DNA from 3 places in the Paenibacillus sp. 481 genome. Region 3 is predicted to be linked to each of the others. Evidence: riboswitches for the same ligand, from Rfam matches in the RefSeq annotation. Region 3 holds a riboswitch; each other region holds the start of a gene.
What was found. Region 3 has a riboswitch for thiamine pyrophosphate ahead of KIK04_RS08005 (ECF transporter S component). Riboswitches for the same ligand answer to the same signal wherever they lie in the genome.
Positions count from the first base shown of each region.

Region 1: linked by a shared signal. The riboswitch ahead of thiC (phosphomethylpyrimidine synthase ThiC) and the one ahead of KIK04_RS08005 (ECF transporter S component) in region 3 are both predicted to bind thiamine pyrophosphate.
Region 2: linked by a shared signal. The riboswitch ahead of KIK04_RS21260 (thiamine phosphate synthase) and the one ahead of KIK04_RS08005 (ECF transporter S component) in region 3 are both predicted to bind thiamine pyrophosphate.

Region 1 is NZ_CP075175.1:1,726,178-1,736,523, reverse strand. Features, by position in the region: gene KIK04_RS07440 (DNA adenine methylase) at 1-536, opposite strand, end outside; partial or broken gene KIK04_RS07435 (superoxide dismutase) at 671-1,294, opposite strand; gene KIK04_RS07430 (alpha/beta hydrolase) at 3,367-4,401, opposite strand; gene KIK04_RS07425 (IclR family transcriptional regulator) at 4,761-5,513, shown strand; gene KIK04_RS07420 (PTS sugar transporter subunit IIC) at 5,857-6,909, shown strand; gene KIK04_RS07415 (hypothetical protein) at 7,089-7,622, opposite strand; TPP riboswitch at 7,729-7,842, shown strand; gene thiC (phosphomethylpyrimidine synthase ThiC) at 8,156-10,258, shown strand.
Region 2 is NZ_CP075175.1:4,824,964-4,835,309, reverse strand. Features, by position in the region: gene pdhA (pyruvate dehydrogenase (acetyl-transferring) E1 component subunit alpha) at 1-640, opposite strand, end outside; gene KIK04_RS21305 (alpha/beta hydrolase) at 971-1,699, shown strand; gene KIK04_RS21300 (low molecular weight protein-tyrosine-phosphatase) at 1,806-2,288, opposite strand; gene KIK04_RS21295 (trimeric intracellular cation channel family protein) at 2,317-2,922, opposite strand; gene KIK04_RS21290 (thiamine diphosphokinase) at 3,112-3,792, shown strand; gene thiE (thiamine phosphate synthase) at 3,928-4,686, opposite strand; gene thiD (bifunctional hydroxymethylpyrimidine kinase/phosphomethylpyrimidine kinase) at 4,676-5,569, opposite strand; gene KIK04_RS21275 (thiazole synthase) at 5,716-6,489, opposite strand; gene thiS (sulfur carrier protein ThiS) at 6,548-6,754, opposite strand; gene thiO (glycine oxidase ThiO) at 6,865-8,085, opposite strand; gene KIK04_RS21260 (thiamine phosphate synthase) at 8,111-8,767, opposite strand; TPP riboswitch at 9,047-9,154, opposite strand; gene KIK04_RS21255 (hypothetical protein) at 9,247-10,215, opposite strand; gene KIK04_RS21250 (hypothetical protein) at 10,202-10,346, opposite strand, start outside.
Region 3 is NZ_CP075175.1:1,864,818-1,875,163, reverse strand. Features, by position in the region: gene KIK04_RS08025 (MFS transporter) at 1-372, opposite strand, end outside; gene KIK04_RS08020 (LacI family DNA-binding transcriptional regulator) at 423-1,343, opposite strand; gene KIK04_RS08015 (energy-coupling factor transporter transmembrane component T family protein) at 1,522-2,301, opposite strand; gene KIK04_RS08010 (ABC transporter ATP-binding protein) at 2,298-4,163, opposite strand; gene KIK04_RS08005 (ECF transporter S component) at 4,226-4,822, opposite strand; TPP riboswitch at 4,933-5,047, opposite strand; gene KIK04_RS08000 (RNA polymerase sigma factor) at 5,257-5,826, shown strand; gene KIK04_RS07995 (DUF4179 domain-containing protein) at 5,801-7,591, shown strand; gene KIK04_RS07990 (SOS response-associated peptidase) at 7,677-8,363, shown strand; gene KIK04_RS07985 (hypothetical protein) at 8,686-9,228, opposite strand; gene KIK04_RS07980 (hypothetical protein) at 9,817-10,346, opposite strand, start outside.

The sequences.
Region 1 (10,346 bases), 140 kb from region 3:
TCAACAGAGGCGGCAAAGTCGCCCGCGGTAATTGTAATGTCGGCATCATTGAAGTAGCGGGACATATTGCGAATTTTTTTTTCTTGCACGAAATCGGGTCGTTTATTTTTGCCAAAAGGGACGTTGAATTGTCCTCTCTTATTTACGCGGTAAAGGCCGTTAAAGCAAGTTCGATTTAAATAAATAAGCCGTGCGGCTCGCTCGACCGCAGACATCCGGCTATAACGTTCATGGTCACGATCTTGTTGACGAATATCGTAATAGTAAAGTTCTTCGTTTCGATGGGCGCGAAGCCGTTCAATTAGCTCTTCTGGGTGCTGTTTGATCATTTGATAGAGGTTGATGAGTTCGGGATTCACGTCATTAATAATGGCGCGGGCAGGCTGAATATGAAACAACAACGCGGCACCGCCAACGAATGGTTCATAGTAGGCTGCTTCGTTCCAATTAATTTGCGGCAAGCGGCGACGAATATCGGGGAGCAATTGTCGCTTACCGCCTGCCCATTTTACTATCGGCTTCAATTTCAGCGGCATTCCTTCGCCTCTTTCTCGTGTAGTTTACCGTTAGCTGGCAAAAAAGAAAATGCGGCGTGATTAAAGCCGCATTATTCCCATTGCACTTCTATTCCATTGTACATAAAAATGGGAAAATGGTGCAATAAACAGTGTTAATAAGGTGGCCATTTTAATTGGCGAGCTTTTAAGTATCGCTCGTTGACGTTTGGCCAGTAAACGACGTTCCACCAATTTTGAACGTACTTGTCGCGTTCGTTCTGGTATTTCAAATAGTATGCGTGTTCCCATACGTCTAGTACAAGCAGTGGGATGACGTCCCATTGCGATAAGTTCTGATGCTTCTCGGCTTGCAAAATTTCTAGCCTGCGACTGCGCGGGCTCCAGACAAGGATCGTCCAGCCGCCGCCTTCTACTTTTTCAGCGGCTTTGGAGAACTGCTGTTTGAATGCGTCGTAGCTACCGAAATCACGCTGGATTTGCTGTAAGAGTGGACCTTGCGGTCTGCCTCCTCCTTTTGGATTCATAATGCTCCAGAAGATGGTGTGCAAGTAATGGCCGGCTCCATTGAATGCAAGCTCATTCTCCCAATATTTCACAAGCTCAAAATTTCCGGTACGCCGCGCTTCAGCAAGTGCGATTTCGGCTTTATTTAAGCCGTCAACATAGCTTTTATGATGTTTGTCGTGATGGAGACGCATCGTTTTTTCATCAATATACGGTTCAAGTGCATTATACGGATAAGGTAACGGCGGGAGCGTGTGCCCGCCAATAGGTACGTATGCGGTGTCTGGAGGTGCTGCAACGACGGGCGTGCGTCCTTCAGGTGGTGCAGGCTCTGCTGGTTCTGCAGGTTCGTCCGCCTTGGATTGGCTCTGAGCTCGATTGTGTGTTGGCTCTGGGGCTTGCTCTGCTGTGGTGGAGGTTGCATGTTTAGATGATGCATATGTTGCAGATGATGCATCATCAAGTGCAGAGTGCTCCGTAGCCTTAGTCGCAGATGGAACTGGGCCGGATGTACTCGCTGTACGCGATAAGGTGTCGGATGGTCCAGTATCGGCAGCATATGTGCTAGCCGGTTCACGATGGTCGTCGTCTTGACGCCATGGGCGCGCGCTACCGATGTGTGCACGAATGCCGTTTGTAACTGTCGTTCCGCTGTTAGTGTTATTAGGTGGAACTGGATGCGAAGACGCTTCTCTATTGTTAGTAGCAGCTTGCTGGTGCTGCGAAGGCGGAGTTGCATTGCTAATTTCCGCATACAGTTGGGAATAGTAAGCTGCTGTGTCAGGCTGCTGCTCGTACTGTGCATATGGATCTGTACTTGTATTTGCACTTGTATTTGTATCTCTATCTGTACTTGCATTTGTATTTGTATTTGCATGATACGGTTGCCCGACTGCGAACGCTTGCGGATGATAACTCGACGCCTGTTGTTCTAAGCCAGATACGTGTGCGTCAAAAGCTAATGGCTGCTGCTCAAAGGTAGAAGCTTGAGCGCCGTATGCCAGCGGCTGCGGCTCGAAGCCTGACGTGTGAGCGCTGAAGGCCTGCATTTGCGGTTCAAAGGTAGGCGCAGGTGCACCGTAAGCTGACGTTTGCTGCTCAAAGGTAGAAGCTTGAGCGCCGTAAGCCAGCGGCGGCGATTCAAAGCCAGACGTGTGAGCGCTGAAGGGCTGCGCTTGCTGTTCAAAGGTAGGCGCAGGTGCACCGTAAGCCAGTGTCTGCTGCTTAAGGGCAGACACGTGTGCGTCAAAAGCTAATGGCTGCTGCTCGAAGATAGATGCTTGAGCGCCGTAAGTAAGCGGCTGCTGCTCGAACTCAGGCGTGTGAACGCCGTAAGCCAGTGGCCGTTGCTCGAACTCAGACACATGTGAGCTATGAGCGAACGGATGTTGCTCAAAGGGAGACGCAAATGCATCGTGAGCAACAGGCTGACCATAGTAAGCAGCATCTGTATGATAATAATGTGGCTCTTGCATAGGGGCAGACTCTGCATTCGCATAGCGCTCCAAACTTTCATTTTGCCGCAGCACACCCGTATCATTCGTGTCATTCGTATCGTTCGTATGGATATAAGCAAGTGGGTCCCCGACATTTACATGTGAGCCATGGCCATCATTATGGATATGGGTGTGCACTTGCCGCCCTTTGGCATGATTCGGAGCCGAAGCGACTTGAACGGATTTGGTGTCTGAATTGCCCCAATTGTCGTAAGTATCTTGATGATCAGTCGGTTCAGAATGTGAAGATAGAGATGCACCCGAATGTTCAATCTGATCTTGCAAGTGCTGTTCTACCCCATATCCCATCATCGTTGCAAGTGAAGTATTGGCAAACGGTTGAACGCCGTTTACGAATAATAACGACTCGTTGGCCAATCGGGCAAATACGGGCGCAGCGAGCGGTACTTCTTGTACCGCATGACTATGTTGCTTCATCTGCTCAAGTTGCCCGGCGAATTGTTCCGATTGATGAACAGATGTCCTCAGAAGGTGTTCGATCTGTTCCAACAATTGCACGTTGCGAGCGGACGATTCATGTTCTAAATACTCTCGCCATGCTCGGGCTGTCACTTCTGTCTGTCCAAATACGTTGGCCCACTCATTAAGCAATTGTTCGTACGGCTGCTCCAGTTGCGGGATGACCGCTTGAATAAGGGACGTATTATCCTTTTCAAGCAGTTTCCACAATTCAATTTGCTCCAATAATCGGATCGGCATATACGACCCGTAACCAAGTAGCAATGTCCTCCCCCCTCACGGTTCAGCTTACTTCTATGAATATATTGTCGCCGGAGGTTGACCTATGATCACAATCCAAATCAACACATAAAAAAGCCCGCAAGTATTTACTTGCGAGCTGTCATCGTTGAGGAGTTAGAGTCTGTGCTAGAAAAGGCATTACTTAAAAATGCTGCGGTGTTCTTTAAATACTCTTTACTGTGTGAGCGATAAATCAATTCGTGCTGAGCATCCGGTACAATCCACGTTTGTGACCATTTATTCGTTTGGTTATCTGCGATTTGCTCCGCAATTCCGTATGGTGCTTTAGAATCTGCTGTGCCGTGAATAAAAAAGGTAGGTATCGCGTACTGCGTTGCCTTTACTTCTTGATAAGGAATCTGCTGCATGCTCGTGCCGCTCAATAGCGGGAAGAACATCCGCAGCAAGTCTAATGACGGCCGCTTCGGCAGCGAAATATACGGTTGCAAGTTATGATAAAGCGTATCAGGCTCCAGTATAAATGTGCTGTCCAATATCATGGCGTCGATGTCTTTTGTGAGCAATCCAGCTTGCAAAGCCGTTCCTGCACCCATCGAAAATCCCCACACGACGATGTGCTCTGCGCCACGTTGCTTGGCAAGTTCCACGGCTCCGAGCAACTGCTCTTTTTCCAAACGACCGCCAGTTGCCTTTGTTTTATTGTTGTTAACTGAAGCAAAGCCGTAGTCGAACATGACCATGTTATACCCGAGGCGGTGGCCGAATTGAGCCAAATCGTACATCGGCACCCAATATTCTTCGCGATTAGCGCCATATCCATGGCTCAAAATAATAGTTCGCTTTGATGGTGAGTCAGCGGGGATATACCAGCCGTCCACCATCGTATGTTTATCCCGAGCGGGAAAAGAGACCGTTTCGTAACGCATTCCCTTGGCGTCCATTGGATTCGAAAGCAATGGAGGCACTTGCGGGTTAGAGAACATCCAAGCAATAAATCCATGCAGGGCTAGAAAAATAATGAGCGCTGCAACGATAATCGACAAGCCTAAGGCAATAGCAACATGTTTAAACCGGACACGACGTGCCAGCGCGGGTGTGGCCGTTGATGGACCGAGCCATTCAGGCTGCAGAACAGGTGTTGAAACGATAGGTGTATTCATTTGCTAGGCCTCCTTCTAAACAGTGTCGCAGCATAGCTGAACTTGGACATGTATGATGAAATATTTTTCGACAGTATTTTCAAAAATGGGATAAAAGTCCTTATGTCGATTTATAAACTGTAAGCGTTTTTCATGTACTACCATCGTATGCGGTGAAGCTTGCAGGGTCAACGGATTCGCACGACTTGTAAGGTGAATGTAATCGTCCCGTAACATTGCAATCTAGCTGTAAAATTTGTCGAATGAAAGGACGATAGTTGGATAGGGCAGGCTCTTTACGGGGCTTCGTTAGCCCGTTATACTATTGTTATGCTAGATGTAACGGAGTTCCATACTATGGAACGGAAGAGGGAGATCATGTGGAAGAAGAACGTGGCAAACTTACCGTGCGTGCAGTTGAGCGCGCATTAGATATATTGATGTGTTTTGCTGATAACCGGGACATGAGCTTAACGGAAATTGCGACACGTGTCGGCTTGAACAAGAGTACGGTTCATCGTCTGCTCGCCACGCTAGATGAGCGTGGCTTCGTGTTGCGCAACGGGGACAAATTTCGTCTTGGCTATCGGGTCTGGGAATTGGCAGCCAACTTGACGCAAGTGGACGACCCTGCTCAATTGCTGTTGCCAGAAATGGAGCGACTGCGGGAGCTATTAGGCGAAACGGTCAGCCTGTATGTACGGGATGGGAACGATCGGATTCGCATCCAAGCGGTGCAAAGTAACCAAGCGATTCGCCGCGTTGCCCCCGTTGGGGTGCGGTTGCCGTTGTACGTTGGTGCATCAAGTAAGGTGCTGCTTGCATTTGCTGAGCCGGAGGAGCGGGAACTCATTGTGCAAGCACCGACATGGCCGGATACGATCGAGCGCGAGGCCTATTTGCAGCAATTAGAAGAGGTGCGGCGTCTTGGCTATGCAGTTAGCTTTGAGGAGCGCGAGCCGGGTGCAGCAGCGGTATCGGTGCCTATTTTTGACCGTGCTCATAAACTTACGGTTGTACTTTCGATTTCTGGGCCAGTAAGTCGGCTTTCGTTAGATACGCTGCGTGACTACGCCCCGCGCCTGATGGATGCGGCACGCCGCATGGAGACGATGCTGCGCACCGTGAACTAGCACGGGTCTAGCGCGTCGAGGTTTGGTTTACCTTTTGATGAATAAAAGGCTGATTTTCTCAAAAAATAGTCTTGTAGCAAAGCTTACGTTGCAAGGTAGCTCATGAAAATGAAGCCGAGCGGCTTCCGTAAAAAATGGCGGTCTGGTATGTGATGTGCTCATACTGGACAGTCATTCTTTATTTTCGGGCACAGTTAGTTGGGTATTCATGTTAGAGGATTCCTAATTTTCGCTGATGAAAATGAAATGAAAATTTGATAGACTACCATATATATGTGTAAACGGTTGCAATTGGTTGGTGTGTTACCATACAATTCGTTGGAATGTGAAGGAGAAAGGTAATATGCAAATCATTCAAGGTACGGCCTTACTGCTGCTCGTATTATCGTTGTTCAGTTTGTTTAGCTACAAGGCTCCGAACGGTATGAAAGCGATGGGGGCGCTTGCGAGTGCTGCTGTGGCAAGTTTTCTTGTAGAAGCATTTCAAAGCTATGTGGGCGGAGATATGCTGCAAATTGCGTTCTTAAAAGATGTCGGATTAGCCGCAGGCGGTATGGGCGGCGTCGCAGCAGCAGCGCTTGTCGCATTGGCGATGGGCGTGTCACCCGTATATGCGCTTATGCTCGGGGTGGTCTGTTCAGGGCTTGGGCTGTTGCCAGGTTTTTTTGCGGGATATATCGTATCTTACCTCGTGAAATGGATTGAAAAAAAGGTGCCGGCTGGCCTCGATCTTATTGTCTGCATCATCGTAGCGGCACCGTTAGCTAGAGGTATTGCGGTTCTAGCAAGTCCTGTAGTTGATATGACTTTGCTGAATATCGGAAATATTATTTTAGCAACGGCCAATGAAAGTCCGATTATAATGGGTATTATCTTGGGTGGCGTTATTACGGTGGTAGCTACAGCACCACTAAGCTCAATGGCGCTTACAGCGATGCTTGGACTGACAGGCTTGCCAATGGCGATCGGGGCGCTTGCTGTTATGGGCTCGTCCTTTATGAACTTTGTCTTTTTCCATCGGATGAAATTTGGTGATCGTCGTACGACGATTGCGGTCTCGATTGAGCCGCTCACGCAGGCCGATCTGATTTCGGCCAACCCGATACCGATATACGTGACTAACTTTGTCGGTGGTGCGGCAGCTGGTGTTGTCGTGTCGATGTTTGGCCTTATTAACAATGCAACAGGCACAGCGACGCCGATCGCGGGGCTTATGGTCATGTATGGCTATAATGACGCGCTCACGGTTACGATTTGCGCACTTATTTGCGCCGTAGTTGGGGCTATTATTGGTTGGTTGGGATCCATTGTTTTCCGCAATTATCCGATTCGTACTGTAGCTGATATTCGTGGAACGAGTGGAGCAAAGCCAGCTTCCGGTGAGTCGGCAGCTTAATGAGTTGCAAGCTTATATAAAAATAGCCTTGTCGACCGTACTTTGGACGTACGGTTGCGACAAGGCTATTTTTTATGAATAAATGGGAACAGCACAACATGGGACACTATGAGGCGTAATGGGACATAAGGGGGCATAACGGTACTTAACGGGACATCAGAGAACATAACGTCCAGATGTTACGGCTCGACACAGCCGATCATTTTAATCTGGTGTAAATCGAGCGTCGTTGAATGCCAATTTTTACGAAACCAAATATATCCCTTAAATTTGTGCCTGCTCACCTCGGTTGGATAGAACCAAAATCTTAAATTATTCGTCGTTACGATATACGTAAATTTATTACGGCACAAGGAAGCCATACTTGAACTAATTCCACTATGATATGAATTTCCGGCGTATTGCCAATCGTACCCACTGCCAAATCCGCCCCCGTATGCACCACCAATTCCGCTGCCATATCCACTCCCATAACCTCCTGTGTTGCCATAGTCTAGCCCATAGTCGGAAGTTATCTGAACAGCTGTCAGGTCTGGAATATAGGAAGGTGGTGGAGGGACGGTAGAAGTTTCATAAGACGCGGGAGCAGAAGGAGTCCACGATCTGTCCTGTGGCAAATCATACACACCCTTTACGCTAAAGTTGCTGTATGCTATGACTTGTAGGGCATTTATGGATGGGCGAGGGTTAAAAATAGGTCGTTGCCTAGACAACGCAAGGTGTTGAAATGTCTGTACATTTTTCGTTGCCAAATGAAATGTTTTCGTGTATTGTAGTGGTGACTTAATAAGTTAATCATTTCCATAACAATTGTTATTAATGCGTTACTAGGGGAGCCCCCAGCGTGGGCTGAGACAAGATCGCGATGAAGATCTTAAACCCTTTGCACCTGATCTGGATTATACCAGCGTAGGGAAGTAATCGGCACATTAGGAGCGTCTTAGCACTAAGACGACGTCTGTATGCGTATGAAGCCGGTTCTTTTCAGGAACCGGCTTTTTTGTATGTCATAGCAGCAGAGCGACGTTAACGTGTAAGTAAGCTAAGATTTGATCCTTCCATGCTCATGTTGGTGATAGGCGTGCAGTCTCTTCACGGTAATGCGGTTACGGTGAATAAGAGGCGTGCCATGTTGCGGAACCATGAGCGGGGTGAACGGTTATGTTCTCTGCCTTCCAGCGGATTCGTCAGGTAACGCTGTTAAGCTGCTCAAGGCAAGCATATGTTCAATGAGGAGGAATCAATCATGTCGCAACAAAAAGAGTCTGCCAACAATCCAACTATTCTATCGGGTGCATCACAGGCGTCTGAGCCACTTCAGCATTTTATCCAGCAGGGTCAAGCTGACCAAACTGACCTGTCAAACCTAACTAACCAAACTGACCTGTCAAACCTAACTGACCAAACTGACCTGTCAAACCTAACTAACCAAGCTGAGCAAGCTAACCAAGCTGATCAAACTGACGAAGATGACCAAGCTAACCAAGCTAACCAAGCTAACCAAGCTGATCAATCAAACCAATCAAACCAATCCCTTCAGCCGAATCAAGAGGAGTCCCAAGCTGTTCCTGCCAATGAAGAGCAGCGAGTGTTATGTGCCCCATTTCCTAATAGTCGTAAAGTATATAAGGTTGGATCACGTCCAGATATTCGTGTGCCCGAACGTGAAATATCGTTGGCCATTACGGAGACGCAGGCCGGAGTCCAAATCAATGAGCCCTTGTGCGTCTACGACACAAGCGGGCCTTACACAGACCTCGAATATGAGGTCGACATTCGTCGTGGCTTACCGGAGCTACGCCACAATTGGATATTAGAGCGCGGCGACGTTGAAGCCTATGACGGCCGCACGATGAAGCCAGAAGACAACGGCTTCCGCACATTGAATGCCGTGCGTGTTGCGGGCGCAGAACTGTTCCCCCGCGATGGGCACCGCCCTTTGCGGGCACAGAGCGGTAGCAACGTCACGCAGATGCATTATGCCCGCCGTGGCATCATTACCCCGGAAATGGAGTTCGCGGCGATTCGGGAAGGGGTGTCGCCTGAATTCGTGCGTGACGAGATCGCACGGGGGCGAGCGATCTTGCCTGTGAACATTAACCACCCTGAATGTGAGCCGATGCTCATCGGGCAGAAGTTCCACGTCAAAATAAACGCGAACATCGGCAACTCGGCTGTTGCTTCTTCCATCGAAGAGGAAGTCGAGAAGATGACGTGGGCGATTCGCTGGGGCGGAGATACGATTATGGACTTGTCGACAGGCAAGAACATTCATACGACTCGCGAGTGGATTATTCGCAATAGTCCCGTTCCGGTCGGGACAGTGCCGCTCTATCAAGCGTTGGAAAAGGTGAATGGTAAAGCGGAAGATTTATCGTGGGAAATATACCGCGATACGCTGATCGAGCAGGCAGAGCAAGGCGTTGATTACTTCACGATTCACGCAGGCGTATTGCTGCGTTACATACCGATGACGGCCAAGCGTATGACGGGCATCGTGTCTCGTGGTGGCTCGATTATGGCGGCTTGGTGCTTGGCTCATCATAAAGAGAACTTTTTATATACGCATTTTGAAGAAATTTGCGAAATTATGAAAGCATACGACGTCGCTTTCTCGCTCGGAGACGGCTTACGTCCGGGCAGTATTTACGACGCTAACGACGAGGCGCAATTTGCCGAGTTAACGACACTTGGCGAGCTGACCGATATCGCGTGGAAACACGATGTACAGGTGATGATCGAAGGCCCGGGCCACGTGCCGATACACAAAATCAAAGAGAATGTCGATATCCAAATGGAAATTTGCAAAGAGGCTCCATTTTACACGCTCGGCCCGCTGACGACCGATATCGCACCTGGTTACGACCATATTACATCAGCTATTGGCGCAGCCATGATCGGCTGGTTCGGCACGTCGATGCTGTGCTATGTAACGCCGAAGGAGCACCTCGGCTTACCGAACAAGAATGACGTGCGCGAGGGTGTGATCGCCTATAAGATTGCGGCTCATGCCGCCGACTTGGCCAAAGGCCATCCGCGTGCACAGCGCCGCGATGACGCGCTCTCTAAAGCGCGCTTCGAATTCCGCTGGCGTGATCAGTTCAATTTGTCGCTCGATCCTGAGCGCGCGATGGAGTATCACGACGAGACGCTTCCGGCGGAGGGCGCGAAGAGCGCACATTTTTGCTCGATGTGCGGGCCGCAGTTCTGCAGCATGCGAATTTCACAAGATATTCGCGATTATGCCCGCGAGAACGGGCTTGAAGATGAAGCGGCCATTGACGCTGGCATGCAGGAAAAGGCGCAGGAGTACCGCGAGCGCCAGACGGTTATAGCTACGACGACTTAGGTGAATGTCTAATGTAGGATTTCGAGTACGGAGTGTGCGCGAGCTTGTAGAGTAATCAAAATGTATTAACATGTATCAACATGAAGCG
Region 2 (10,346 bases), 2.7 Mb from region 3:
GTGCGATAGATTTCGCAGCTGTTTGCTTGGAGAACGGTGTTGTAATTGCATAGCCGTTGTTTTGTACAAAGAAGATAACTGGCAATTTGTAGGCACCTGCGAAGTTCAAGCCTTCGTAGAAGTCGCCTTCGGAAGATCCGCCGTCACCTGTGTACGTGATTGCAACTTGAGCTTGCTTTTTGAGCTTGAAGCCCATTGCGATACCCATAGCATGCAAAATTTGCGCACCGATGATGATTTGCGGCATCATAACGTTTACGCCAGCTGGAATTTGTCCACCATGCTGATGACCACGGGAGTACAAGAACGCTTGGTACAGCGGCAAGCCGTGCCATACGATCTGTGGCATATCGCGGTATGCTGGTACGACAAAATCTTCTTTTTGCAAAGGATAAACACTACCTACCATAGATGCTTCTTGACCAGAAACTGGTGCATAGAAACCTAGACGACCTTGACGGCCCAAGTTAATAGCGCGGTCATCCCAAGCGCGAGTAAATACCATACGGTACATAATTTCTTTCAGTTGATCGTCGCTCAAATCCGGTACCATGTCCGGATTGACAACTTCTCCTTCAGGAGACAAGACGGATAAAGGTGTTACGTCTTCCGTCTGAACTTCGAAATGGAACTTGCTCATCTGATTTTCACCTCAATAAAAGTTTGAAGATTTTGTTGCACTGTTATAGAATCATTATACACCTGTTTTAATCATTTGGTCAAAACAAAACGCGAAAAAATTGAACATTTTGTAGAATTGTAGTTATAACAGTTCGAAATTGGCACTATAACAGTGTACAACAAAGTTGTCGAAGTTGTGAACATTTGGAACTCGCTAATCCCTTTCTTCCTATTAAAAAGGATCGTTTCTTGGCATTGTCCATTCTTTTAGCGAGGCCGGCACAAAAAACGTTATGAATAATAGTGTTGACCAAAATCAACAAATTTTTGCATGTAGGCGGTGACCTTAATGTCTGATTCATCTTTGTTCAAGCGTACAATTGTAAAACATGATATCCCAAGCTTCCATCTCGGGGAAAGTCGACACGTTCGAGTGTACTTACCACCTGGATATCAAGAAATGCTTAGCTACCCTGTCGTGTATTGTCAGGACGGCGAGGACTTCTTTAACTTCGGTCGCATTGCAACGCATGCCAACCGACTTATATTAGAAGAAGATATGGAGCCCTTCATTATTGTCGGTGTAGATGTGGATAAAAAAATTCGCACCTCCGAGTATGCACCAGACGGAGATCGCTTCGAGTCATACTGTAAAGCCTTTGCCGAAGAAATCGTTCCTACAATTGAACGACTGTATCCGGTTCGTACGGATTGGACGGACGTCATCCTTGCTGGAGATTCGTTAGCAGGCACCGTATCGCTCCATCTTGCGCTTCAGTATCCAGAGCGCTTCCGTCAAGTTATTGCCATGTCCGGCGCTTACTATTCGGCCTCACAGCAGTTGATTGCGGCGGAACGTGACTTGTCATGGCTGCATATGCACATGATTGTCGGTCTGCAAGAAACAGCGTACCCGACAGATCGCGGAACGTTCGACTTCGTTGATTTGAACCGAACAGCTAAGAAATTGCTGGAGGAGCGCGGTGCTAAGCTCCATTACGAAGAAATGGACGGCAACCATTTGTGGGGCTTTTGGCAAAAGCATCTGCCAGATGCACTTAAATATTTTTTAATGTAGAAAATGATTAATGATATTAAATATTTCATTTTCCACATGAAGCACAAAAGAAGTGACTCGTCTGCATAATCGAGACGGCACTTCTTTTTTACATGGAATTCACTTTTTATTTGATCTGAAGCTGATGATCCGTCACAATTTGCGCTAACAAACGAGCGCTGCCGTCGTTTATGAGCTTGTACACCTCATCGAAATTTCCTGTATGGTACGGATCAGGCACCTCAGTAATAGGTTCTTCTGGCAACAGCGACATAAAGCGGATAATAGAGCCCGTTGCTTTGTTCGCTCCTTTCCATGCCCGCACATTTCTTTCGTTACTACTATCCATACATATGATATACGTAAACTGAACGAAATCTTTCGGCACAACTTGTCGTGCCTTCATCCCTTCATACGTAATTCCCAGTTTATCCAAAATGGCACGCGTTCCTTTATGCGGTGGATGCCCGATATGCCAATCCCCTGTACCCGCAGAGTCAATCTGAATCTGTCTCGCTAAACCAGCCTGGCGAACATGTTCACGAAACACAGCTTCTGCCATCGGTGAACGACAAATATTACCTAGACATACGAATAGAACTTGTATCATCATACCCTCTCCTTACTTGTTTCATTTTTTAAAGCGAACGTTTTGGAGCCGACCAATTATAATAAACGGACAACATACGAAACATGACGACGGAAGTAAACAAAATAAGCAGTTCAATTGTCGTATTCGCCCACCCTAGTGCGATAAATAAACCTGCTAAAATCGCCCACAACGCATAAACTTCATGCTGGAGCACAATCGGTTTCCGCCCTGCCAATATATCTCGTATAATTCCTCCGCCTATTCCAGTCAGCATCGCTGCAACCACGACTGCACTTACGGGGTGATTCATCTCGACAGCATACATCGCTCCTTGAATGGCGAAAGCTGACAGTCCGATTGCATCAAAGTACACTTCCGTTTTGCGCCACGTTTCGATCCAGCGAAGAGGGACAACAAACAATATTGCAATTGAAATCATCGCTACGGTCAACAACGTATTTTGCGACCAAAGTGTAGTAACAGGAACGCCAATCAATACGTTTCGCACAACCCCGCCACCGAAAGCAGTAACCATCCCGAGTACAAAAATGCCGAGCGCGTCATATTTCTCTTCCATCGCGACAACCGCACCTGAGAGTGCGAAGGCAATCGTACCAATAAAACTGAACACTGTAAAAATGTCAACGTCCATCTGTGCTGTGACTCCTCTTCGCCGCTGGTCTACATATTTTTTTGACAAAGCAAACTTTCATTATTGTATCTGCTGTGCGAAATTCGTTCAAGCTAGAATTTCAGTTCAAAAATAAGCTATACTTGTATGATGAAGTGCGGCTAGTGAAAGGTTGTACATACTGTAGTTTAACGTAAAGGAAGGTTTGTCATGCTGGAGTCATCCAAGTCACAGAAACAAGACAACTATAATCATATCGTTATTTTTGCCGGCGGGCAGTTGCATACAGAACTTATTCTTTATACCGATTCAGCGGATTTCATTATTGGTGCGGATCGAGGAGCGTTATTTTTAATATCACACGGTATTATACCCGATCTTGCAATTGGGGATTTTGATTCGGTTACAGACGAAGAACGAGCTCTGGTTGAATCGACAAGCAAGCGGTACGTCGGTTGTGATGCGGTTGATAAAAATTACACGGATACGGAGCTGGCCTTCCAAACCGCTTTGAGCTATAAGCCTGACCTCATCACGATTTGCGGAGCGACTGGCACGCGGCTTGACCACACATTAGCGAATATTCATCTGCTGCGTCAAGCTGTTGAGGCTAATATCATGTGTCGAATTGCGGATAACAACAATTTAATCATGTTAACTAAAAAGGAGATCGTCGTTTCAGCCCAGCATTTGCAGCATTTCAAGTACGTCTCGTTACTCCCGCTAAGTATGGAAGTGCGAGGCATTACACTAAGCGGATTTGCTTATCCTTTGCAGGATGCGACTTTGCAAATTGGCCAGTCCGTAGGCATTAGTAATGAACTTGTTGCTGCGACAGGGAGCATTCGCATTGTTTCAGGTTATTTACTCGTTATTTGCAGTCGCGACTAGCAACTATATGGTAGAAAGAGCAGGGCACATCGCAAATCGAATGAATCGTAAGCTTTTGTGCCGCTCTCCTCTGCACCATTTCGCATCATCTCTGCAACTTTCCATACCTTCTGCAATTTTTTGCTTAACCACGCATTACCGTTGCTTATGAAGAACCACTTCTTTTTTTAAAGCCTTAACAGTTGAAAATACATCGCTTGCACTTGCAATATGACTTACAACGGCAACTCCGTCAGCCCCTGCGTTCATAACCTGCTGGATACGTTCAACCGTAATCCCTCCGATCCCAACCATAGGAATGGTCAGTTCCGCTGCGCGTATGGCAGCAATAACTTGTGGTCCTTGGACGGGACGAACATGAAGCTTCGTATTTGTCATAAACATCGGACCTACACCAATATAATCGGCGCCTAAAGCGACCGCAGACCGCGCTTCCTCCACGTTGTGAGCGGACAACCCGATCATCGCGTGCGGCATTTTTCGCCGCGCTTCCGCAAGGGGCATATCCTCTTGACCCAGATGAATCCCGTCGGCATCTACCACAGTAGCTAAATGTACATCATCATTCACAAAAAAAGGAACGGCATAAGTACGGCACAGTTGTCGAAGTTGTAGTGCCAATTCGAATCGTTCTGTAGGCGTTAGCTTTGATTCACTGGGCTTTTCGCGATATTGAAAAGATGTTATGCCTCCCCTCAATGCGGTAACCAACACGTCAACAAGCGTGCTACTTGCAGGAACATTGGCAGTTCCCGCCACAAACATAACCTGGCACATGTCTGCTAGAGCTTTGTTTGTCGAGGAAATACGGTTTTGCCGCTGCTCACACTCACCCTTAGCTTCATTTTCATTACCCTTCTCATCAGTCCTACTTCCTAACTGTTCACTTTGCATATTGCTGTCCCTCCAGTTGAACGGTCTTATCAAGTGGAGTCGGCTCCAATCGAGCTGCATTCCATTGTTCTGGCTTTAGCTGCATGTACAGACCACGCTGCGCCCAATGGTTTACTGGGCCGTGTCCATTTCCAATGCCAAGCGGATGTGCAATCGCAAGCTGGATATACGCTTTGGCACGTTCAAATGCGGTTGTCGGTTCTGCACCTGACGCTAACGAGGCTGTTATGGCAGCTGAGAGCGTACAGCCTGTGCCATGCGTATGAACTGTTGCAATTCGTTCACTGCTGTACCAGCGTGCTTCTTCTCCATTAAATGCGAGATCAGTCGCATGTTCTTCATTATCGTCATGGCCGCCTTTGATGTACACCCATTTTGCCCCATATGCATGAATACGACGGGCGGCCTCTAGACGATCCTCCCGACTTTGAATCGTCATCTTGGCCAGTACTTCTGCTTCGAGGAGATTCGGCGTTACAACCGTCGTTAGCGGAAGAAGTTGCTCGATCAGGGCCTCTGCAGCATCTGATCGCAGCAAACTAGCCCCACCTTTCGCAATCATCACCGGATCGACGACAATATTGCGCCAATGATAACGTTGAATGCGGTCGGCAACGAGGCAAATCGTATCCTTATCGTAGAGCATCCCTGTCTTTACGCCGTCTGGTCGGATGTCGTCTGCAATAGCATCAAGTTGAGCAGCTACTTCTACCAGTGGTAATGGAAAGACGGAGTGTACACCCAGCGTGTTCTGAGCTGTAACGGCTGTTATCGCGCTCATGCCATATACAGCACACTCCTGAAACGTTTTTATGTCTGCTTGAATACCTGCGCCACCGCCGGAATCGGAACCGGCAATCGTCAGCGCTGTCTTGATATGCATTCGCTCCCCTCCTTTCTGTGTGGTGTTTTTCCTGCTCCTGCTTGCAATGTTTGTGGTATGGAAATAGGTATGGACTTGGATATGATTAGGGTTACCATTACTGTTGTCCATTGTTGCTACGGTTACGGTTATTGTTACGCTTACTGTTATTTAACTAAACCTTCCATTGGACTGCTGGCCGATGCATAGCGCTTCATTGGAACACGACCTGCTTCATAACCGAGTCTGCCCGCATGTACAGCCCATTTCATTGCTTCAGCCATGCGAACGGGATCTTGGGCACCAGCCACGGCAGTATTTAGTAGAACTCCGTCTGCGCCTAATTCCATCGCCTTCGCAGCATCACCAGGTGACCCGATTCCTGCGTCTATGATAACAGGAACATTAGCCTGTTCAATAATAAAAGATAAGTGCAATGGGTTGAGCAATCCTAGTCCAGTACCAATTGGAGATGCTCCAGGCATAACTGCGTGAACCCCTAGCTGCTCTAAACGCTTTGCCAGTATGACATCATCTGAGATGTATGGTAACACGATAAAGTCTTCATCTAGCAGCATTTCACAGGCGCGATACGTTTCAATCGGATCTGGCAGCAGTGTTTTCATATCGCCGATCACTTCTACTTTAATCATGTCACAAAGTCCAGAGGCTTTAGCAAGGCGAGCGATGCGAACCGCCTCTTCAGCTGTCGATGCTCCTGCTGTGTTGGGCAGTAAGGTATACTTATTTAAATCGAGCTGTTCCAAAAAGTTCGGCTGCTGCGGATCGTAAATGTTCATACGTCTTACAGCGAACGTCAAAATTTCTGATGCAGAAGCGTCTATGGCTTGCTGTTGCATAGTAAAGTCGGGAAACTTTCCGGTTCCGAGAAGCAACCTCGACTTAAAAGAGTACGGCCCTATTTGCAACTGTTCTTTCATTTGCTCTTTCAACTGCTCTGCCAACTGCCCATTCAACTCCAATTGGTCCATATTCAAATTAACCCCCTCCGACAAAATGTACGATTTCGATTTTGTCACCATGTTGAATTCGTTTATCGACATGCTCGGTTTTCATCACGATCTGTTCGTTATGTTCGACAATAACGATACGATTGCTCATCTGCAGCCACTCCAACAAGTGCTGCACGGTATGAACTTCTTCTGGTATGTCCATGAATTTTCCATTAATAGTTAGTTGCTGCATACGAATCCTCCTGTTCTTTGAGATGAAGCGGCATAAATGAAGGCACCCTTAAAGGCATTAGTAACGGCATTAGCGACATAATTTGTGAGTGACTTCATCCAATGGTCAATTTAAGTCATACGAATCTCGGCATTCATTTGTGCAGCAGGATGTATTGACTTGGAATGTTGTCTATCCGGACTGAATGCCGCCAACATCTCCCACGGCATATGTTCCTTCGCCGCTCCCGCTAATAACCATTGCGCAACCCCTTGTGCCGTTGCGGCACTGAGCAAAATCCCATTGCGGTAATGCCCGGACGCCATCCACAACCCTTCAATGTCCTCCACCGGCCCTATGTATGGCAATTCATCTGGCGTGCACGGGCGTAAACCTGCCCAAGCTTCCACGAAACGGGCATCTGCAATAGACGGCACATATGCAGTTGCCTGCTCGATCAATCGCTGCACAGCTAGCGCACGAACATGGTGGTCATAACAATGCGCGTTAGACGTGGCACCGATATAAAAATACCCGTTTCCTTTCGGAACGATATACGTTCCCGCTCCATAAACAACTTGCTCCAAATGAATGTTATGGGATTGAACAACGACGAGTTCGCCTTGCACAGCATGTAATGGAAGGTCTAGTCCGAACGATTGGGTAAACATAGCGCTTTCCAATCCAGAACAGATAACAACGTGGTCAGCATGCCACACCCCGTCCATCGTCTCCACACCAACAACGCGGCCTTGCTCGTGCAACAGTCTCACTACGGCACGATGCTCTAGCAATTGCGCACCATGAAGACGTGCGCTTGTTGCTAATGCTTGCATCAGCAGCGTCGGCATAACGTGGCCTTCCTCCACATAGAAGGCTCCAGCAAGCGAATCATGAAGCGCCGGATACAGCCGTGCTAGTAGATCGCTTGCAAGCCAATGGCTGCTAGCAGCAGCTGTATTATCAGCAAATGCTGCGGCAGCATGCAGTTGCGCTTCGATTTGCTGCACATTTTCATTCGTCGCTACAGGTATTAACAAGCCACGCAGTCGTAGCTCTACATCCACATGGGCACACTCCCATAGCTCTTCTGTCCAGCTAGGAAACAGCGATTTGCTCAAGCATGCAAACTGAGCAAGCTCCGGCTGAGCAATACGCTCCGCAACAGGTGCCAACATTCCAGCGGCCGCGCAACTCGATCCAGAACCGATCGTTCCTTTTTCCAGCAGCGTTACACGCACGCCACGCTTACTTAATTCATAAGCAACACTACAACCAATTACTCCACCCCCAACAACGACCACATCCGAACTGTTAACCTTTTTCCCGTTGTAAGTTAACCCGCTCCCCATACAACCCCTCCTCGTTTCCGTTGGCTCAGTCGGACAATTTACCTCTAGCGCATACCGCAGCATGCAGCGCATCACGAAACCGTTGCACGGAGCTGGCAGGATTGTCTGCCCCCCAGATGGCCGACATAACAGCTACTCCTGAAGCGCCAGCTGCAATTACTTCTATTACGAGCTCTTCTTTAATGCCGCCTATTGCAATAGTAGGAATATATGGCACAGCATCACGACATGCACGCAGAGCTGTGATCCCGCGCGGTGCTAAGCCTTCTTTGGATGCAGTCGGATAAATGTGACCAAACAACATATAATCTGCTCCCGCAGCAGCGGCGCTTCGAGCTTCTTCAGGATTATGCACCGATACACCTATAGCTAACTGTGGAAATGAAGTTCGTATGACATGAGCAGGCAAGCTATGATAAGCAAGCTGTACGCCTCGTACATGCAATGCGGCTGCAACGTCTACGCGATCATTAACGATAATTTTGTGCATCGACACGCCCGCATGCCTACAACGTTCAACAACGTCCCAAATTTGCCGAGCCGACCACTGCTTTTGCCTAATGTGCAATACATCGACCTTGTCATGAATTTCACATGCAATATGTACGATCTCATCTGGGAGAACGGCATCAGGTGTAACAACATGCAGCCACGGCTCGATCAATCCGTTCACTTCCTTCATTATTTAAGCTCGCTAATTCTCGATATTTCTCAATATTTCCACACAAAAAAACCACTCTCACGTAGAGAGTGGTTATGATCGTTGGTTGACCATAACGAGTGTCAAAAACTTGGAAGCAGCTCAGCTAGTCAACTTGTCGTGGCACAATGATACGTCCCTAGCGGACGGAACCACGTGCACAGTTGATATTCGCAGTATCATACAGACAATGTATTCGTCTGCCCAGCATGATTGAGCTTGCCAATTCGTTAGACACATCATTTAATGGTTGTCGTTCTCACCAATCAATCCACACTTCCCTACGCTGGCATAATCCAGATCAGGTGCTAAGGGTCCGAAGCATTTGCTTCATCTCAGCCATCCAAGATGGCACCCCTAGTGATAGATATGTATTCTTATTGTGCAATGCTCCGTAAGTGTATCACGATTTTTTTCGTTTGGAAAGAACTTGTTACCAAATTACCCCTGCATATTTTCCACTATTTACACCGCTTCGGATAATACCCTTGTTTTGCTGCTTCACGCGCACCTGTGAACGTTTCCTCGATCACTATCGGCTTACAAGCTTGAGGATAAGCAACCTTTATCCCCTGAATAGTCGTACCATAGACATACTCATTCCTTATTAATCTTGCTCCACCTAACGCATAATTGTTGTAACGAGCCGTACCCATCGGCAATCCCTGAACGAAAGCGATAATACCTACATCGTCTATTGAATTATGCCACTCCTCTGTTGAAATGGTCGGCAGTGTAAATGTGTATGCAACACCGTTTCGTTTTGACCACTCATTGTGCAAATTAATACGATAAGCTACATCTTCTTGTACCCGATTAACAATCATCGTACGGCGCACAGCATCAAACGATTTTTCATCTTGCAAAAGCGGAATATGAGTCGACAATTGCAATTCACGTTGGTATCCTCTAATCCATTGTCCAGTGGTGGTGTACACCGTAACAAAATCATCTAGTGTAAATGAGAACACGTTTCCATGTGGATCAACATAACTGTATGGCCGTTTAGGCATCCAAACATGTGTGAACTGTACTTGTTGTTTCGTATCGACAAATTGTTCCTCAGCATACAGCTCATACCCGTCGTAACCGAGCAAGAGCACGACTGGAATATAATTTTTCAGTTGTAATTGACTAATAGGATCAGTCACAATTTGCAAATTAAGGTGCAATGAACGAAAAAAAGTTTGCAGCGCCAGCTCTTTGTTTAATTGTAGCCGTTTATCCGATTCGTACCCCTCTTCTGCCTCTTTCCAAACTGCTGATTGCTGAAGAATCAAGGCTGCATCATCGACAGCCGTATTTAACATCTGATTGTATTTTTGCTCCGTATGTAAATTGAACATTTGTTCTTGCGAATAAAGACGGTTATGCCAAAAAAAAGGCGACAAAATAAGTACGAAAAAAATAGCTAATTTAATAGTCTTCATTACGCACCATTCCCCCTACAGGAATGACGATCTTTTCATTTGAGCTTAAAGATTGAGTTAAAAACTCGTGCAACACTGTCGCTTTAGTGCGGTTTGCATTGTTTACGATAACATTAAAATAATCGCCAGCT
Region 3 (10,346 bases):
CGTGTTAGGAATAGCTACGCATACAGCAATCGTGATCACTAATAGGCATCGTAATATATCAGCGATCATCATGATCGTGCGTCGATTAAATCGATCGACGACGGTGCCCGCAACGGATCCGAACAAGGCCGCGACAACAAGGTGGCATACCAAAATAACCGACATCATTTTGGCGCTGCCCGTTTCGTTCAGGACCCATAAATTGAGCGCGATAGTATGAAAGGAATTGCCGAACAGCGCAAAGGTATAGGCGAAAAAAAGTAGAACATACTGCTTGTTTCGCCATAGATTCGTTAATGGCTGCGCTTGTGTTGGTGCAGCAGGTTTGCTAGTGCTTGTTGGCTCGGAAATGGTGACTTGTGCGTCTAGCATATGATCCTCCTTTTGTTTCACTTAATCGTTTAAGTGAAACGTAAAAAAAATTATACCTTTGCTTGGATAAGAAATTGATTATGCTTATATGGTTTTTGTGCGGCACTATGTAAGAGCTGTTTCATCAGCTCAAATGCGACAGCACTTTTCTCTTCTTGAAACACAACTTTATGTGTCGTCGCGCTTAGTATTTCCGGACAACTGCAAGTACAAATGACCGCAAGTTGTTCGAAAAGGTTGGCCCGTTCGATATAGTTGCCTATCATTTCATTAATGACAACGACGCTTTTAAATGGTGCTATACGTATATAGTCGGCAAGATCCGGTACATTTTTTACAATGAAAATATGTTCGTCCGTTAATCCTGAAGCTGACTTTATCTTGTTCACTAATGCCTGATTATGATGATGCTCCATGACGAGGCAGTATGGAGGCTCCAAGGAACGAAATGCTTGTTGGAATGCGGACTCATAATCATAATTAATCTGGTTAAATAATGTGTCATCTATCAGACTATCAATTAAAATTAACGGCACGCCTTCCACAAACTTATTCGAAATGGAATAAAAAATGTCCTCTTTAACATCGATCAGGAAAGCGGCTTCCAGTTTACGCTCGGCAATGACATCCAACTTAGGGTTTGATGCATCTAGCGAAATCAATAAGGTATGGAAGCCAGCAGCTGTCAGTAGCTGTTCTAATTCGTCCACAAAAAGGTGCTGGCTATACCGTTTCCATACAGGCTGCTCGGCATGTTTGTTAATGAGAATACCGACAAGTCCGGTTCTTTTCTTAACGAGGGAGCGAGCTGCCAAGTTAGGAATAAAGTTGAGCTCATTCGCAATTTGGTGAATGAGCGAGCGTGTTTTTTCAGGAATCGTTTGATTCGGAGCATTGTTTAGGACATAGCTCACTGTTGCAACGGAAACATTAGCACGTCTCGCAATTTCTTTCATGGTCGGTTTTTTCATCGGCATGGCCCCTATAAATAGTATTTACATTTGGAAATGATAGCGCTATACACTGGAAGCTGTCAACGATTGTTTATTAAATAAAAAGAGCGTGCTTATGTGAAATAAGCACGCTCTTCTGTGTTGATGTGGCTCCGTGTATGGTGGAGGGAGGCTATATAATGGGCTATCTAATGGGCTATCCAACTAAAGGGACACGTCGCGCCAACCCGTATGCGATAAGTATCACGGCGAGCATGAACAGCGTAAACCAGACATCCAAGCGGTGGTAGCGTGTGATGTAATAGTAGGTGCGAGCTTGCCCCATTTGGAATCGCTTCGCTTCCATGGCTATGGCGACGCGCTGCGCACGGCGGATGCTGTCTGCGAGCAGCGGCAGGGCGTATAGGCTGAGCCGTTGATAGACGCCTTTAATGCCGCGCTTATAGCGGACGCCGCGTACCTTCAGCGCATGAGACCGTGTGCGCAGGTCGTCCCAAATGGCCGGCAGCATGCGCAAGGATGCGATAAAGCTGTACGCGTACTGCGGCGGCAGCCGAAACTGCTGCATCAAGGCATAAAAGAGTAGAATCGGCTTCGTCGTCAGGGCGAAAGTTAAGCCCAGCATGCCAAAGCTTAACGTCTTGCAGCCGAGGAGAAGACCGTGATAGAAGCTTTCCTCCGAGATGCGAATGAGTCCCCATGACCACCAGATGTTCACGCCTTTGCCGAACATCATCATGGTCGATGCTGTTGAGATGAACAGCATGATGAAGGGGGCGATGAGCAGCAGCACTTTTTTAATAGAGTGGCCGCTAAACAGCAGAAGCAGCAAGGTATACATGATGAATTGATATAAGGCAAAATCAAAGTTCTGATTTAACAGCGCGATTAGCAGTAAAAGAATAAAGACGAGCAGCTTATAAGCTGGGTTGACACGGTGCAGCCATGTCTCCTTGTTCGGCATGAGTAGGTTCATGTGCACGGCGCCTCCTGTTTGCTCGGGAGTACGGATTGTACTCCTCCTTTTGAGTCAGCTCCGGTCTGAATGAATGTCCCGATTCCGTTCCCAGCCACGGTCTCGGCTTCGGCTTTGGCTGCGGTTTCGGTTCTGGGTCTGGGTCTGGTTGCAGTTGCAGTTGCAGTTCCTGCTCCTGTTCCTGTTCCAGTCCCAGTTTCAGTTTCAGTTCTGATTGCTGTTGCTGTTGTGGTTCTGGTCGCGCTTACGCTTGCGCTTGCGTGTTCAGCCGACCATACCGATTCTGTAAGCCGGCCATGCTCTACTTGCCACACGCGATCCGCAAAGTGCTGCACAATATGCTGATCGTGCGTGACCATTATAATCGCGGTTCCAGCTGCGCGGAGCCGTTCTAATTTGTCGAGAATAGCGAATGTGTTGCGGGCATCTTGCCCGAACGTAGGCTCATCAAGCAGCAGTACCGGGCGTTCTCGCATCATAGCGGAGGCTACGCTTAGCCTGCGCTTCTGCCCAAGCGACAAGTGGTACGGATGCCGCTGCAATCCGACTGAATCAAGCTCGAACGCGTTAAGCATTCTCGTTACCTGCTGTTCGATCTCGGTGTCTGTCCTTTCCATTAGACGGAGTTCGTACGCTAACTCTTCGTAGACGGAGTTCGTCAGAAACTGCATCTCAGGATTTTGAAAGACGAAGGCTAGCTCCGCAGGGGGCTGCGGGTTACTTGTTCCGAACCAACGTTTCTTCGCTTTCGGCACCAGCCTGCCAGCGATAATATACTTACCAGTCGTGCTAAGCAACTGCATCAGGGATAGCAGCAGCGTGCTCTTACCAGCGCCATTTTCGCCTACTATCGCAATCCATTCTCCAGGATAGACTTCGGCCTTCGGTACACAGACTTTAATCTCTTGCTCGCGGTAGCCTGCGAAATCTTGCAAGGATAGGATGGGCTTTTTAGTGAAAAGTTCAGTAGCATCTTCAGTAATACTTGCAGTTGGCCTTGTCTCAAGCATCGCTGCCTCATGCGTTTGCTCTCGTTGCTCGCGCAGCTCCCGTTGCTCTCGCTGCTCCCGCAGCTCCGACTGCCTACTCCGCACAATCGTCTGGTAGGACTCCGAATCGGCATAATCTTGCCAGACACCGGGATACCAGATGCCGTAGTCGATCAGCTTATTTTTATGCGCTGTAAAAATCTCCTCAGGCCGACCATCGGCCATAATATGTCCCTCATTGTCGAACAGCAGCACCCGATCCACCACGTCGATGACGTGCTCTATTTTGTGCTCGACAATCAGAATCGTGCACGCACCCGCGATATCTTTGACCGTATCCCAAACTTGCTCGGTTCCTTCCGGATCGAGCAAAGCTGATGGCTCATCCAGAAACAACACCTCTGGCTCAAGCAGCAGCACGGAAGCAAGCGCCAATCGCTGTTTCATCCCTTGGGATAAGGACTGGATCGGCGTATGCAAGTCCGTAAAATGCAATCCGACCCGCTCCAAAATAGCCTGCATTCGTGCAGGCATTTGTTCGCGAGGAATGGATAGGTTCTCCAACACGAAGGCCAGCTCTTCGTCCACGTACGGCATGCAAAATTGGGTGTCAGGGTCTTGGAACACATAGCCCCAATGACGTGGTAGCTGCCGATCCTCATACTTGAGAGGAACTTCTAGCGATTGCGGAATAATGCCGCTTAGCACTTGCAGCAAGGTAGACTTGCCACAGCCACTTGGCCCAAGCAGCAGTACCTTCTGCCCGACGGAAACGTCAAGGGAGAGGTCCTTGAACAGCAAGGATTCCTCTCCCGGGAATTTCAGGCGCAAACGAGTAAGCGAAACAGATGTTGTGCCTTGTGTTTGTTGCATGGTTTACCACCTTATCGTAAATCAGTCGTTAGACATCTAGCTTTCTTATCATCAAGTCCGTTCTAGCGATCCAACGATGCATAATCTTCTCGCGAAGCGGGGCGAATCGATCTCGTAACACCAGTCGCTTCTAGCGCCTTCATCAACGCATAGGCGAACACACCTGCAAACAAGAACGCACTGACAACGCGCAGCCCGTATTTCAGTACGAGTACCCACGTCTCATAGTTGGCATAGCTGTATCCGAGATCGACGAGGAATGAGCCTGCCGCCGACATAATGCCCGCGATACCTGCAATCGCCAGCCCATATTTCCGATAGCGAACGGCTGCAAATACCAATTCAGCAGCCAAGCCTTGCACCAATCCGTACACAATCGTCTCCAAGCCCCATGCTGATCCGAGCAATGCGGATAAGTTAGCTGCCGCAAGGCTTGCGAGCAGTGCAACTCCCGGCTTACGAATAAGCAAGTAAGCAAACGGCCCTGCCATAAACCACATGCCATAAGTCAGTTGTCCTGCTTGTGGGAACAGTGGCTTCGCCATGCTGTACACACTATCCCATAACTTAAAGATGACGCCAAACACGATACCGATCATCACCGTAATCAAAATGTCAGTGAACTTTAATTTGTTGCTACCTGCTGTCTGATGTTGCAAAAAGACCCTCTCCCTTTGTGTGTCGCTTATCGGTGCATACAAAAAACCGTCTGGAAAATGCCAGACGGTAGAAAGAGTCCAAAGTCGTATACTGCGAAATCGCACGACGAAATATACGTTCTCATATGTTCTCTACGCTGGCATTACCCAGATCAGATTAACGGTCAGTAGCGGTGGATTAGCTACTATCTCAGCCTGATTCCTCAGGCCCCCGAAATTGTATGACTGCTTAATTGCTCATATCATACAATATTCATACTATGTTGGCAACGAGAAGTTCCAGTACGACTATATTGCTGTTTAAATGGAAGGGAGGAGAGCTTTAGCTTTCTTCTTTTTGAAAAAAGTGATGGGAAAGTGAGAAGTTACACCGATTTGGCTCGTCCATATGTATGAACAGAAAAGGGAACAGACAACGATGAAGGGGGATGGCCATGAGCAGCACGCAATCAGATAAAGACATCATTGAGCAAATATTAGATGGTAGACAGGAACTGTACGCCATCCTAGTCAACAAATATAAACGGCAAATGTACGGCTTGCTCATTGGCATGGGAGCCAGTCATGAAGACGCACAGGATACAGCGCAGGACGCCTTCATTAAGGCGTACCGCAAGCTAGCTGAACACGATCGAAATAGAAGCTTTGCCGCGTGGTTATATTCCATCGTCGTTAGAACGTATCAAGATCGATTTAAACGAAAGCAGCTTTCGTTCATGGAATTGGATCAAGAGCTCATGGCGGATGAGACAACGCCGGAAACGTTATTTCTTCGTGCAGAATCGAAGCAGCACGTGCAGCATTATATTCATCAGCTACCGCCAGTGCAGCGAATGGTCATTATGCTGCGTTATACGAATGAGCTTACCTATGAGGAAATATGCGAAGTAACGGATTTATCGATGCATCAGGTGAAAAATGCATTGCACCGCGCCAAGCACGCGTTAAGACAGGAAATCGTGCAAGAAGGAGGTCAGCATGTCTATGAAATGTCTTACCTATGAGCGAATGGATGAGCTGCTTGCAAATGGGCAGCTTGAGACTATGATGCCGCATATGGATGGCTGCTCGTCCTGCCGCAAGCTGCTGGATGCTTGCATGGAAGAGCAGAACATGATGCATCGCATGCTGTACGCTGACAAGCTCGATGATTCATTTACGGCGAATGTAATGGGGGTGATTGTTGCTGAAGGGCCGATCGTCAAAGCCGATTACGATTTATCCAAGCAAGTGGCTAGTCCACTATTTGACGAGGTGTTCGGCAGTGGGACAAGCCAAGCGTCGCACAATCAAGTAGGTCAGAATCAAGCGTTGCAAAATTCAGTGGATCAGAAGCAAGCAACAGAAGGTCTGCATAGTCTCTTGAAGGATAAGCAGGATAAGCGAGTTAAACGACAATGGATGAGGTTGAGCCGAAAGCGGCTGGCTGCCGCTATTCTCTTATTTATCATCGCATCCTTCATTTTCACACAACCGACCATAGCGAATTGGGTTCATTCCCTATTTGGCGCAGGTGAGACAAGCGATGTAGGGCTATTGCAGTCTGAGAATCGAGGCATTCATCATTTTACAAATATAAAAGTGGAAGACCAAGGCTACACGCTGGAAATTAAAGAAATTGTCGTCGATACGACGCGTCTTGTTATGGCCTACCGTGTGCGCAAACCGGATGGGGAGTTTAACAGTAATTTGCTGAGTACAGATTCAATCGACGTAGTGGATGCCAACGGGAAATCGATCCTTGCTCAAGGTGGGAGGACGCAGAACGCAGAGGATGGCTACTATATTACAGACCTCGCTTTGTACGGACCTTTGGAGACAGATCGTGTAACCATTAAGGGGAATGTCGACCATCTCGGTTACGAAAGATACCCGCAGAGTGATATTGAATCGACGATCGTTAAGGGAGACTGGCGGTTTAGTCTAGACGTAGATATGACGGCGGCGAGAAAGCAGATGAAGATTGTCCCATTGAATGGTGAGTATGTTGCTCCAGATGGTACGCGAATTAAGCCTACGCGCATGATTTATCATGCGAGTGCTTTTCAAATCGAGGTTCAGACCAAGCTGCCTGTCAATGTCGCACCACCTAATGAAGATCTGATTCTAGAGGTCTATCATCAAGTAGGATTTTATTTGAAGGATAACAAGGGTAGCTATATTGCTCGTAGTCCGAGAAACGATAAGAATTATATGTTCAATTTTGATAATAAAGTTGCCTTTCCGCTATATACAACCTGTACTCGTGAGGGGAAGGGCGACTCAGCGTGGGTGACATGTATGTATACTTTTAGTACGTATAAGACTCTTCCTACACCAGCTGTGCTAGGAATTGATAATTATAATTTGCCTATTACCACAAATGACTCCATTTCATTTAAAGTGAGCGAATTGCCGTCCCAACCTGCACTTTTCAAGGCTAGAGGGGATGAGATTCATATCTTGAAGTCGGATGGGTTTTATATCAGCGGGCTGGACGGGGAGAAGCCATCGTTACAGTTAAAAGTAAAAGGTATTCTTAATAATAATGAAGGTGGTGACAACTGGATTGCTCACGATGAGCACGGAAATGAGTATCGTGTATATCTGGAGGGGGGCTACACTAGTTATCCAGATAAAAACTATGTAGAACTTGTTGATGATGCTAACTTTTTAATTAAAGGTTTGGGTCATATTCCAGACAAGCTAACCTTGACGCGCACAGCAACGGACATCAATTTTAGAAATATAAACTGGACGATGAAGTTACCAGAAATAAAGCTGAAATAATCAAGCATATAGAAGCAGTATGCGAGTAATATGTATGAAAAATCCTCCTGTTACAAACACTACGTGACAACAGGAGGATGAGCATATGTGCAAACGTTATTCGATGTCTGCTGAGCTGCCAGAGGTGGCGCAGTATTTTCAGGTGGACAAGGTTATGTTTCATTATCGGCCGCGGTTCAACATTAGTCCAACGCAGGAAGTACCTATTGTGCGGCTTCATCGTGGGGAGCGGGTGCTGGATGCGTTTCGTTGGGGGCTTGTCCCGTTTTGGGCGAAGGATGGCGTGAATGCCGATTTGCGTTCGGTGTACAGTAATGAGGCGTATTGGAAAATGGTTGAGCGGCAGCGCTGCGTGATTCCGTGCAACGGTTTCTATTATTGGCGTCAAGTCGGGAAAAAGAGCTATCCGGTTCGTCTTGTGCTACGTACACGCGGTGTTTTTGGACTGGCGGGCCTGTATGAGGAATGGAAAAATGCGCAGGGCGAGACTTATCGTACGTGCACGATCGTGATGACGAAGGCGAATCCACTTATTTCCGAGTTCGATGAACGGATGCCAGCGATATTAGATGCGGACGACATGGCAAAATGGCTGGAAACAGGTGGTAGTGTAGGGGCGGGCGAGTTAGAGGAGCTATTGCAAATGGTAAAGCCCTGCTGCGAGACGCGAATGCATCTCTACCCCGTGTCGCCTCTGATCGAAAATGATTTGTATGACGGTGAAGATTGTATTGCTGAGATGAACTTAAAGGCAGCGTGGGTGAAGCCTTGAGTGTAGGCCATGATATACAACACACAACAACCGTCCCCTGTTGATACTCCTAGGGAACGGTTGTTGCTTTGTGTATGGTTCATGTTGTTAAGTAATTGTAGTGATGGTAGTGGGATAATCCGGTTGCTATGAATGCCTTCTTTTACGCAGGATTTGATCTAGTAAAAATGTAATAACTGCAAATACAAGAGATAGCGCAACCATTTCGAGAATAGTTACACCAGAATCAGTTTTGATGACTAAGAAGAAGATGAGCTGCAACACTAGAAAAATGAAAAAGTCTCTTAAGTATTTGATAATGCATGCACTCCTTTATGTCAGACTACTTTCCGATGCAAGCGATACTAAACCAAGCAAGGCTGGCTGCAAGTCCTACAACGCCACCTTTAATGGCACTCTTGCCTACGATCTTGATAATTTCTACCGCTAACTTATCCCACAATTTCTTTTCAATAAGCTCTTTCATTCCACCTGTTAAAAATCCAAGTCCGGTATATTGCAAGATCTTCTCTTGCATGCAAGATCCCCAAGATTCCTCGACAACATCGCCCATTGCGTTAGGAACATTTTTTACATCTGCTGCCGTAAGCTGTTCACCATTAGCGAGTTTAATGAATGCAGCAATAGATGCCACGTTCTCTTGCCCAAATTTTTGAGCAACTTTTTTCTCGTCTAATACATATTTGCCGTTCTTTTTAGTAGAAGCCTCTTCAAAAATAAATTTGAAGTCTGAAGCTAATTGATTTTGGGAGACTGACTCTTGTGTGATTGCGCTTTGAGCGTTTACAAGTACGGGAGAACTTAATACAGGAAATAGAAGCGTTGCTGAGAGTAATACCGGAATAAAGATTTTACCTTTGGACATGAAAATACCTCCTAAAATGTAATTAAACAACTTTAGTCTAGTTGTAACATCTAAGAAGAAAAGAACATTACAAGGATGCACAATGCAGGGGGATTTATGTTCTTCATACAAATAATAGTATACGAGTCTTGTTTGTTTGTAAATGAAATAAAAGTTAAAATATTCATTTTCTATATAAAAGTAATTAATTTGAAGATTATCTTTTAGATATAGAAATAATAATGATTTAATATTAAATTTTGTTGTATTCTGTTTTAGCCAAAAGTGATCGCGATGCTCGTCACCTCGACTGACAACGAACGTTTAAGTTGAAGGCGCGGAGCGCTCTCCTTGTCGCCTTTTATTGATTTACTCCATAGCAAAAAAGAGGTGAATTATACACAAATGTTAAATGTTTCAGGGAGTTGCGTTGATTTAGGAAGGGTGATCATATGCCTGCTGTGTGTCGCCTCTAATCGAAAATGATTTGTATGACAGTGAGGATTGTATTGCATAGATGAACTTGAAGGCGGCATGGGTGAAGTCGTAAGTAATGTATCGGAGAAAAAATACTACTGTAGCATAAAAGAGCCCCGTTTTAATGCGGGGCTAAGAAAATTTATGATAAGGACAATAATTATAGGCGTATATATCATCTTGATTGTGGTTAATGCTAGGGTGTAATTCATGATGATAATCAAGAAATAGGGGATACATCGTATTATTATAGTGATTGTATAAAGCTATCACTCTTAGTGATTGAGATATTCCGAGCTGCCAGTAATTTAATTCATCATTAAACATTTCATCACGTAAGGCCTTACCGTGGATCTCATATGTAATTTGATCCACTTCACTGATCTTATCTTGTGAAATAGTATGACAATGAGGGAACTGATACTTAGCATTCGTTTTTATGGTATTCCAGTTATATTGCACAGTGGGGATAATTTTAGTGAATAGTTGAATGAGGAATTCGGCAAACTGAGAATCATCCCTTAACATATTCGTAAATTCCCTTCTCTTTACACTCTTAAGCCAACCACTGTATGAAAAGTCAAACGTAATTGTAGGTTTCGTTGTTAAAGGATGATTAGGATTGGATACTTTGCTGGAGACAGTAGTCGTATTTTTAACCT